DNA from 3 places in the Halobacillus sp. ABD4_316 genome. Region 1 is predicted to be linked to each of the others. Evidence: predicted binding sites of a transcription regulator. Region 1 holds the regulator's gene; each other region holds the start of a gene.
What was found. Region 1 encodes LexA, which represses DNA repair genes until DNA is damaged. Its sites were predicted from a motif close to CGAACATATGTTCG; they were not measured.
Positions count from the first base shown of each region.

Region 2: the regulator LexA is predicted to act here: its motif matches at 1,361-1,374, upstream of ACXAJH_RS09400 (YolD-like family protein).
Region 3: the regulator LexA is predicted to act here: its motif matches at 1,444-1,457, upstream of ACXAJH_RS04865 (DNA polymerase IV).

Region 1 is NZ_JBSWZA010000001.1:501,360-504,638, reverse strand. Features, by position in the region: gene tkt (transketolase) at 1-417, opposite strand, end outside; gene ACXAJH_RS02735 (DUF896 domain-containing protein) at 589-822, opposite strand; gene ACXAJH_RS02730 (YneB family resolvase-like protein) at 924-1,574, opposite strand; gene lexA (transcriptional repressor LexA) at 1,881-2,504, shown strand; gene ACXAJH_RS02720 (hypothetical protein) at 2,570-2,800, opposite strand; gene ACXAJH_RS02715 (N-acetylmuramoyl-L-alanine amidase) at 2,888-3,279, opposite strand, start outside.
Region 2 is NZ_JBSWZA010000002.1:472,410-475,688, forward strand. Features, by position in the region: gene ACXAJH_RS09390 (GNAT family N-acetyltransferase) at 31-600, shown strand; gene ACXAJH_RS09395 (YwhD family protein) at 688-1,230, shown strand; gene ACXAJH_RS09400 (YolD-like family protein) at 1,393-1,734, shown strand; gene ACXAJH_RS09405 (transglycosylase domain-containing protein) at 2,250-3,279, opposite strand, start outside.
Region 3 is NZ_JBSWZA010000001.1:897,312-900,590, reverse strand. Features, by position in the region: gene ACXAJH_RS04875 (acyl-CoA carboxylase subunit beta) at 1-93, shown strand, start outside; gene ACXAJH_RS04870 (M20/M25/M40 family metallo-hydrolase) at 163-1,287, shown strand; gene ACXAJH_RS04865 (DNA polymerase IV) at 1,474-2,721, shown strand; gene ACXAJH_RS04860 (YpzI family protein) at 2,780-2,908, shown strand; gene ACXAJH_RS04855 (small acid-soluble spore protein P) at 2,923-3,075, shown strand; gene ACXAJH_RS04850 (DUF3892 domain-containing protein) at 3,169-3,279, shown strand, end outside.

The DNA.
Region 1 (3,279 bases):
GTATTTTCCGGCAAGATGGGCTTCAGCCATCGCCATTCCGGTTGCCATTGCGAGTCCCTGTCCCAGAGGACCGGTTGTTGCTTCCACACCGTCTGTATGTCCATATTCCGGGTGTCCGGGAGTTTTAGAATCCCACTGACGGAATGATTTTAGATCATCCATTGTCACGTTATAGCCGGAAAGGTGCAGAAGGCTGTATAGAAGCATGGATCCATGTCCTGCGGAGAGGACGAAACGGTCGCGGTCGAACCAGTTTGAATTTTTAGGATTATGATCCATAAATTCCGTCCAGAGTTTATAAGCCATTGGAGCAGCCCCCATAGGCATACCCGGGTGACCGGAACTTGCTTTTTCTACTGCGTCGATCGTTAGTGTTCGAATGGTATCAATTGAAGTTTGTTCAAGACTTTTTGCCATTTCCAATAATCCCCTTTCTGTACAGGTATATGTACCATGTATTATCCTATAATGAAACAAGGCGTTGTGCAAACTTTTGTCCTCCGCCCTTCCTTAATTTCCCCGTGTTTCTGTAGAATTAAACGAAAAAAATCCGCACCTTTTAAAGAAGATGCGGATCGGTTCAGTCGTTTAGTTTTTCTTTTCGTTTTCCTGCATTTGACGCAGTTTGGCAGGGGTCACATCATTCCCGGCAGGATCGATAACCGTGACACCTTTCAACTGGTTTTTGAATGATTTACGGGCACTCTGTAAATATTCCTGACGCAGGTTCTTCTGTTCGCTTTTCTCTTCTTCCGATAATTCCTGCTGCTTTGATTTATTGGCTAATTCGTTTATACGGTCCAATTTTTCTTGAGATAACATAGATCCTTCTCCTTTTTTTATAGTCTGGATCAGCTTTAGAACATGAAAAAGACAAGCAGCCCTAAGACTCTTGTCTCCCTTATGTTCCTATAGTAACCTGCCTATTCTTCTTTTTCAAGTGATATGTACTCTTGATAGCGGCGGTGAACCGTTGCCTTGGATACATCATACCCAAGCCCTCTTAGTGTTGCCGCAATGTCCTTGAACGTCAAATCACTCCCTCTGAGCCTGACAACCTCTTCGATCGGAAATTCTTTCCTCTCTCTCCCCGCTGCCAGATGCTGATTGGACAGGTTCGAAGATGGATCATAGCCTTCGGCGACCGCTTTCTGCATCCCCCGCCTGATTTTCATATTATGAATTTTTCTCTGGTACTCCTCAACGATGCCCACAATCTGAAGAACCATGGAGTCTGACTCGGAAAGATGCAGTTCCCCGTTATGGGTTAAGGAATAAACCTTAACATTCAACCGGTTCAATTGATGGAACAAAGCGATTTTTGTATTTCCCCTGCCAAGCCTCGTCTCATCCTGAACCAACAGAGCCTCTGCTTCGTGATTGGAAAAAGCATCAAGCATCTGGAAAACACCTTCCCGTTCAATCTCATACCCGCTCGCCTGCTCCTCTATACAGGCGGCCACTTCCATTCCATGGTGTTCGGCCATGGCATACAGTTCTGCCTTCTGTCTTTTCAAGGAGCTGACCTGGGCCTCTTTTTCCGTACTTACGCGACAATATAGGATTACTCTCATGATGTATGTCCCCGCTTCTACTGGTTATCAAGGTTTATCCGCTTGTAACCATAGAATAATAGAGAATAGCAAAACTAACAATAAACAAAACGATATAAGTGTAGTCCAGTTTTGATAGTTTATTAAACATAATTAACCCTCCATTTAAGAACGAACGTTCCTAAGAACCTCTGTTCGCGTTTTCTAATACCTATTATAGACGAATGTATGTTCTTGTCAACGACTTTTTTCGAACGCTTGTTTGTATTTTTGAGGATGGCATGGTACAATGTGGTTACTATAATCCTATGTACGAGGTGCTAATCTATGAGCAAACTTTCAAAGCGGCAGCAGGAAATACTAGATTTCATAAAAGAACAGGTTCTACTAAAAGGATATCCCCCATCTGTAAGGGAGATCGGTCAGTCTGTAGGGCTGGCCTCCAGTTCAACCGTCCACGGTCATTTATCCCGTCTTGAGAAAAAGGGATATATCCGCAGGGATCCCACGAAACCAAGGGCCATCGAAGTGATTGAGCTGGAAGAAGACCACAGTATCCCCCGCGGGGAAGCCACTTATGCCCCTGTCATCGGTAAAGTTACGGCTGGTTCACCGATTACGGCGGTAGAGAACATTGAAGAATATGTTCCCCTCCCGGATACGCTTGCAGGATCGGAAGACAATACGTTCGTCCTTATCGTTCAAGGAGAAAGTATGATTGAGGCGGGCATTCTTGACGGGGACATGGTCATTGTCAGACAGCAGCAGACTGCCCAGAACGGGGATATAGTTGTGGCTATGACGGAAGAGGAAGAGGCTACTGTCAAACGATTCTTTAAAGAGAAGAATCACATCCGTCTTCAGCCTGAAAATGCCACGATGGAACCGATCATTTTAAATGATGTATCCATTCTCGGAAGAGTCGTCGGCTTATACCGTACCGTTCATTAATACACATACAAAAAACGGCGGGAGCAATCCCGCCGTTTTTTGTATTGAACATGAGAATATGAACGTTAAGAAGCCCCCGTACGATTTCTTTTATTCCGTCTCCGGAAATCAGCAGAATAAATATTCTTCTTCAAAAATGTGCGGACGCTCTTCTTCTGCAGACAATAAGCAAGGATGGCATCAGGATGGTTTTTAATCACTCTTACAGAACGCTGAGACCAATGTTTCCCCTTAGATAAATAGATCATATCGATGATCTTCTTATTTTCTACAGACTGTTTGAAAATCGTTTCCATATTGCACACCCCTTAACCGAACATTTGTTCTACATTTATTATATGCAGGAACAAGGGAAATGTACACTGGAATGTTTTGCAGCTCTTTTATTTACTTAAATAATTTTTAATGTTTTGGGAGGTTTCCAATCTGGTTTTTCCCGTCAAGTCAATAAAATTACTCCCCTTAAGCCCATCTGTGCCTCCTCCAGCCACAATAATTTGTTCAGCCACCTGACGTTTTTCTGCTACGGCTCTAAGTGCAATTAATGCATTTTTACGGATTGCCAGCGCTTCAACGGCAGGAAAATCCGCAAAAGAATTTATGACAACTGCCAATTTTTCCATTTCCTCTTCTCCTTTATCCAGGTCTTCCAAGGCTTTCTGCACAGCCGCTTTCGTTTTCGGTCCATAAAAGCCGTCCACTTCAAGCTTCTGGTCTTTTTGAAAAGCCTTGACTGCCGCTTCTGTGGCAGGACCGAAGCTGCCGTCAGCTCCAT
Region 2 (3,279 bases), on a different contig from region 1:
GAACAGGACTGCCTGGGAAAGGATGAGAAAATGGCCATACCGTCGTTACATACCGAGCATTATCGTCTTCGGGGTCTGCGTGAAGGAGACGCCGTTTCTTTGTTCCCGTTCATGGGGGACGGCGGAACGATGAAGTATATCACGGCCCATCCGGTTCAGAATATCGAGGAGATGAGAAAACAAGTTGGAGCGTACTTGACGGTTTATGAGGAGAAGCGCGAAATCCCCTGGGTGATCGAAGACCCGAGTGGAGACGTTATTGGATTTTTCCGGTTTCATAAGCTTCATCACTGGCACAGGAAAGCGGAGATGGGAGTAGTCATCTCTCCCGGGTATCAGCGTTCAGGCGTCATGTCTGAATTGATGGCCGCCATTCTCCGGTATGGGTTTGAGGAGCTGCAGCTGAACAGAATCGTCGGAGATATATTTGCAGAAAATCAGGGGTCGAGGAAACTTCTTGAACGATATGGATTTCAGGAGGAAGGGACACTTCGTCAGACGGATTTTGATGGGGAGAGGTTTCAGGATACGGTTGTCTTCTCTATGCTGAAGGAAGAATACCTGGCCTTGAACAAACGTTTGACCAATAAGGAAGAGTGACCGCTGGCCTTTCACTCCACCATCCCGGTGGTTCTATGTTAAAATAGGGGCAAAACGTACGGGCTTGTAAAGGAGGTTCGCTGAATCATGAAAGAATTCGATCAGTTTAAGAAAAATAGTGACAGCAGTGATAAGAAGAAAAATCAATTTACGATCATCAAAGATGATGCGACAGACGGGCACGGCGGCTACGGGGTAGGCTCCATTAGTCTTGAGAATATGACCCCGGTCATCGTCGATCCCAATGAAGAAGAAGCTTATGTGGACATGGGGGCGCTTCATGCCCGCAGTAAAGTAGAGAAGCGGATCAAATTCATCACAGATAAAGACGTGGTGGCCAATGGCCTTCATTACTGGATTGCCTGGGTGACGGTGGATTACCGTGGAGGGAATCCCTGCTACTACGGAGTGGCTGCCAGTGAAATCATCGTCGATCGTTCCATCAAGCGAGGGTATAAGCTGATGCCGGAGCACGTGAATCATATGGACAAATCGTTAAAAGGACGCTTTGTTGTCGAGCATGTGGATGAAAAGAGCAGAAAAATCCTTGGAGAATATCTTCGTGAATTCAAACCGGAGCTCTGGGAAAATACGGCTCAGGAATTGAAGGCTGCGTTAGGCGTTTCATAAGAGGGAAGCCTGCCGGGACAACCGGCGGCTTTTTTTATGCCTCGTTTTTTCAGGTATTCTGGAGAAAGGGATCTTTTTTTCACTTCTCCTGTAACTTCCAGTTTACGCTGTCCTTTTTTATGATAGAATAAGAACAAATGTTCGTGATTGAGGAGGGGCATGATGGATAATCGTAATCGGGATCGAGGAACCATTAAGTGGACGTCTTTGATGCTGCCGGAACATGTGGAGATGGTGAAAAAGCTGTGGAAAGAGGATCAGCGCGTGGAAAAAGGCATCATTGATGAACAGAAGGCGGTCGAAATCGACTTTTTGCTGCAGAGGGCGGTGAAGGATGATTTAACCGTCCGTCTGAGGGTCCATAATGGATTTGATTATGAAGAATGTCTGCTGAAGGTCCAGGAGGTAAGCCGGTGGGAAAGAGTTGTCAAAGGGATCCACTGGGAAACGAAGGAACAGGTCCGCTTTCCCTTGGAGGATATCATTGATTTAACGATCGCCTGAGCTTGATTTACCGGAATGTTCATAAAATACGGATAGATCTCTGTGATTCGTATTGACGAACCTTTGACGTGGTAATATATTAAGTAATACATGGATCGTACATGTTTGACTAGGACAGAGAAAACGACCGGCTTGTGACCGGTCGTTTTCTCTGTCTTTTTTATTATCGCTCCAAATCCGACCATTCCTTTTTGCGAATGAACGTGATCATGGAGCAGACTGCATTATCTTAGAATCAAGGATCCCCTTCCGTTTCACAAAAGGTCAATCTTTTGTCCATCTCTCCATAGGGTAGGTCACGAGAAGCGTTCGGTGGTGACGCCTGCGGGAACAGCGCGAGCCGAAGATCCACTTGGGCAGGTGATTTTCCTACCCAAGTTAGCTGAGGCCGTGCCCGCGGCAAGCATCCACCGATAAGCGGAACGTGACCTCAGACACAACGTGCGTACAAGTACTGTGTGACAAGAGCTTTCTCCGTGCTTTTCTATTGCTGGTTGAAGATCGGACTTTTTTGGTTAGAAGAACCAGTCCACGACATCTTTAAACCATGGGTCGTCCTCGAATTCATCATTGATATCCTTTTCTTCACTGCCTCCGCATACTTTTTTCGGTATGTCCGCTTTTTCCATGTAGACGAGCCGCTCCTGAGGGCAGTCAGGTCCGGCAAGGTAGCCGGTATCAGGGTCAATGTAGACCCCCTTCACACCTGGTGGAGGTACGAAAGCCGCTGAAGGGAGAGCTTCGTGAATGCCCTCCATCGTATCCGCCCAGATGGACTTGGCATATCGGTGATCATTGAACGTTTCCAAAGGGCGCCCTCCTTCATCGTAGCCGATCCATACACCTGTAACGTATTGCGGACTGAAACCGATCATCCAGCTGTCCGTATCTGTAGTTCCTGATTTGCCTCCATACATCCGGGTCAGTTTTCCGTTAACAGGTGTGCCTGTCACAGAAGCGTAAGAGGCATCAAGGGCCGGATCGAACATCCCTGTCATCATATGGGTGACGGTAAAGGCCGTTTCCTGATTGACAGGGTCATCTTTCAAAAGGACCGGTTCATATTCATATAACACATGTTCATGCCGGTCGGTAATTTTTTCAATCGTATGCCCTTCGAGAGAGTCAGATCCTTTGACCATCTTTCCGTACGCCGTGATCATGTCGTACAAGGATATGGATGAATAGCCTAGGGCAAGAGAGGGGTGGGGTTCAAAAGCCCCCTCTAGACCAAACGTTTTCATCGTTTCGACAAGCTTTTCCGGACCGATATCCATATGGGTGGATACGGCATAAATGTTATCGGATACAGCAAGAGCTTGAGCCATTGTTATCGGCTTATCCGCATACTGATCGTTGAAATTGGCTGGAACATACGGGTCGCTCTTTCCTTCGACGGGGAATTCCACCGGCTTGCTTTCGCGCATCGTGACCGGCGATTCTCCGGCCTCCAGTGCACTGTAATAAAGCAGCGGCTTAATGGTGGATCCGATCGGCCGTTTTGCCTGAACCGCCCTGTTGAACGGACTTTCCTCATAATTTTTG
Region 3 (3,279 bases), 400 kb from region 1:
GAAACGCGGAGCACACTCGTAAAGGCTTTGGATATGCTGCAGGACAAGCGGGAGGAACGTCCTTATAAAAAGCATGGAAATATTCCTCTTTAATTGACATGATTCTTTCGTTCCGCTAACGTACAAAGAGGAATGTGGTTACATATGAAGGAGGAAATATCCATGGCAGAAATCAACAAACAGCGCTTGCTGGACGAATTTTTAGAACTCGTCCAAATTGATTCCGAAACAACGCAGGAAGCAGAGATTTCCAAAGTACTCAAGAAGAAATTCACGGACCTCGGACTTGAAGTACTGGAAGATGAGGCGGCTTCCGCGACAGGTCACGGAGCCAACAACCTGATCTGTAATCTCAAAGGCTCGAAAGATGGAGCCGATACGATTTACTTCACTTCGCATATGGATACCGTCGTGCCAGGGAACGGCGTGAAACCCTCCATCGAGGACGGGTATGTCGTCACGGACGGAACGACGATTCTCGGTGCGGATGACAAAGCAGGGATTGCTGCCATCCTTGAGGCTATCCGTTCTCTGAAAGAGCAGAGCGTAGAGCATGGAGATATCCAATTCGTTATTACAGTCGGAGAAGAGAGCGGCCTTGTCGGTGCGAAAGCTCTGGACAGTTCGCTCCTGAAAGCGAAATACGGCTATGCGATTGACAGTGACGGGCAGGTTGGAAATATTGTCGTAGCGGCTCCGACACAGGCGAAAATCAATGCTGTCGTCAAAGGCAGAACGGCTCATGCCGGTGTAGCTCCTGAAAAAGGGGTTTCAGCGATCACGCTGGCGTCACGCGCCATCGCAAAAATGCCTCTGGGACGTATTGATGAGGAAACGACAGCGAATATCGGACGCTTTGAAGGTGGTCAGAAAACCAACATCGTATGCGATCATGCCGAAATTCTCGCTGAAGCCCGCTCGCTCGACCCTGCGAAAATGGAAGAGCAGGTCGAGAAAATGAAACAGGCATTTTATGAAACAGCAGAAGAAATGGGTGGAGAAGTGGACTTGGATATCCAGGTCATGTACCCGGGCTATAAGCAGGAGGCTGGTGACGAAGTGGTCGAAGTGGCCCGCTCGGCAGCCAAACGGATCGGCCGGGAAAGCGAACTGCTCCGCAGCGGCGGCGGCAGTGATGCCAACGTGATTGCCGGCCATGGAGTTCCGACGGTGAACTTGAGCGTCGGTTACGAAGAAATCCATACGACCAATGAGCGCATCCCTGTAGCTGAACTTGAAAAAATTGCCGAATTTATTACAGCTATTGCTGAAGAAGCGGCATCTTAACGAAGAGGGAGAGTCCCTTCTTCTATACAAAACCCGTACGGTGTATCTCAAGCGCCGTGCGGGTTTTTATTTCGGCTGTTTTTTCACTTGAATGATGCAGACTTTTCCAGTGCGAGCAGTCCGCACCATACATCCCGTGGTCTATGCTATAATAAAAGAACAAATGTTCTAATGGAGGAAAGACGTATGGCTTCAAAGTGGTATCCAAAAAAAGGGCGGGTCATTTTTCATGTGGATATGAACAGCTTCTATGCTTCAGTGGAAGCTGCCTTTGATCCCAGCTTAAAAGGGAAGCCTTTAGCTATTGCCGGCAATCCGGAAGAACGACGCGGGATCATCGTGACGAGCAGCTATGAAGCAAGAAAATACGGAGTGAAAACGACCATGCCGCTTGGAGAAGCGCGAAGACTCTGTCCGGACCTGATGGTGATGCGGCCGAATTTTGAACGCTACCGCACAGCATCCAAAGAGATGTTCAAAATTCTCGCCGATGTGACCTCTCTCGTCCAACCTGTCTCCATTGATGAAGGCTACATGGACATTACCGACTGTTCCGACCAAGGTTCTCCTCCTGAAATTGCAGAACGCATTCAGCAGCGGATCGCCGAAGAGCTTGATCTTCCATGCAGTATCGGGATTGCTCCGAATAAATTTCTGGCAAAAATGGCTTCCGATATGAAGAAACCCATGGGGATAACCATTTTAAGAAAAAGGGATCTCGAGCGTACGCTTTGGAAGCTTCCGATTGAAGACATGCACGGCGTGGGATCCAAAACAGCAGAGAAGTTAAGAAAAATTGGGATCGAAACGATCGGCGGACTTGCTTTGCATTCCGTCATAGAACTGAAAGGGATCCTCGGTATCAATGGAGAGCGTCTGCAGAACAGAGCCAACGGAATGGACGACAGACTGGTGGACCCTGAAGCTGTGCATGATTTCAAAAGTATCGGCACTTCCACAACGCTTCCTCATGACACGACGGACGAGGATGAAATCCAAACCGTCCTGCGCCGGCTTTCCAATAAGGTTGCTGCGAGGATGAACGGGAAAAAGGTCCTTGCCAGGAACGTGCAGCTCATGATCCGGTATCATGACCGGAAAACGGTGACGAGGAGCCGCCAGCTTCAGGAATTTATCAGTAAACCCGATGAACTGTTCCAACACAGCATCCAGCTTTTTGACCAGCACTGGAACCAGGACCCTGTCCGGCTTCTCGGTGTAACTGCCGGTGACCTCGCAGAAAAATCCGAGGTCACCCAGCAGCTTGATCTATTCAATTATGAACAGTATGCCGGTAAGGAAAAGTTGTATAAAACCATTGATACACTCACAGAGAAATACGGGAAAAACCCTTTCCGCACGTTGACGAATCCGGATGAAACCAAAATATCCACCAGCTTTCAAAAAGACTTTCTGGACGATTATAAAAAGTGATTCCCAGGCATGACTCCGCTTTTTTGTTTCATACTAAACAGGAAGGGAGGAAGGAATCATGGGTAGAGATCGACAAGAAAAGAAATTGAAAAAGTCCGGAAAGGTCCAGTCCGACCGTGATCAGAGCCTCAGTTATCCAGGGGCGACGATGATGGAGGGGCCGGAGCCTGCTCGAAAACGCAGATAAGGAGGCGGTTTCTAATGGGTGGACGCCGCATGGGACCCAAACAACAAACACGTCCGGACATTCCTCTCGGTCCGGATCAGGCATATGGCGAAAAGGCGCAGGGCTCACACAAAGCCAAGCAGGCCCGTCATTCCCGTCAAAAACAAAAAACATCGCACGATATGTAATCAAAAGCAGCCGGAAGCGGCTGCTTTTTCCATTCTTTGCTGTTCATAGCCTCAACGCTTCAGGGGATTCTATAAAGGAGGAGGTTGAGAACTATGCCGGAACGAATTGTCGCTGTAAAAAAGAACGGTCAGGGAAGCATTGTTGAGATGCAGCTGGCGTCAGGGCGTGTGGTCGATTATAAGCAGGCCCACGAAATGGCGCGC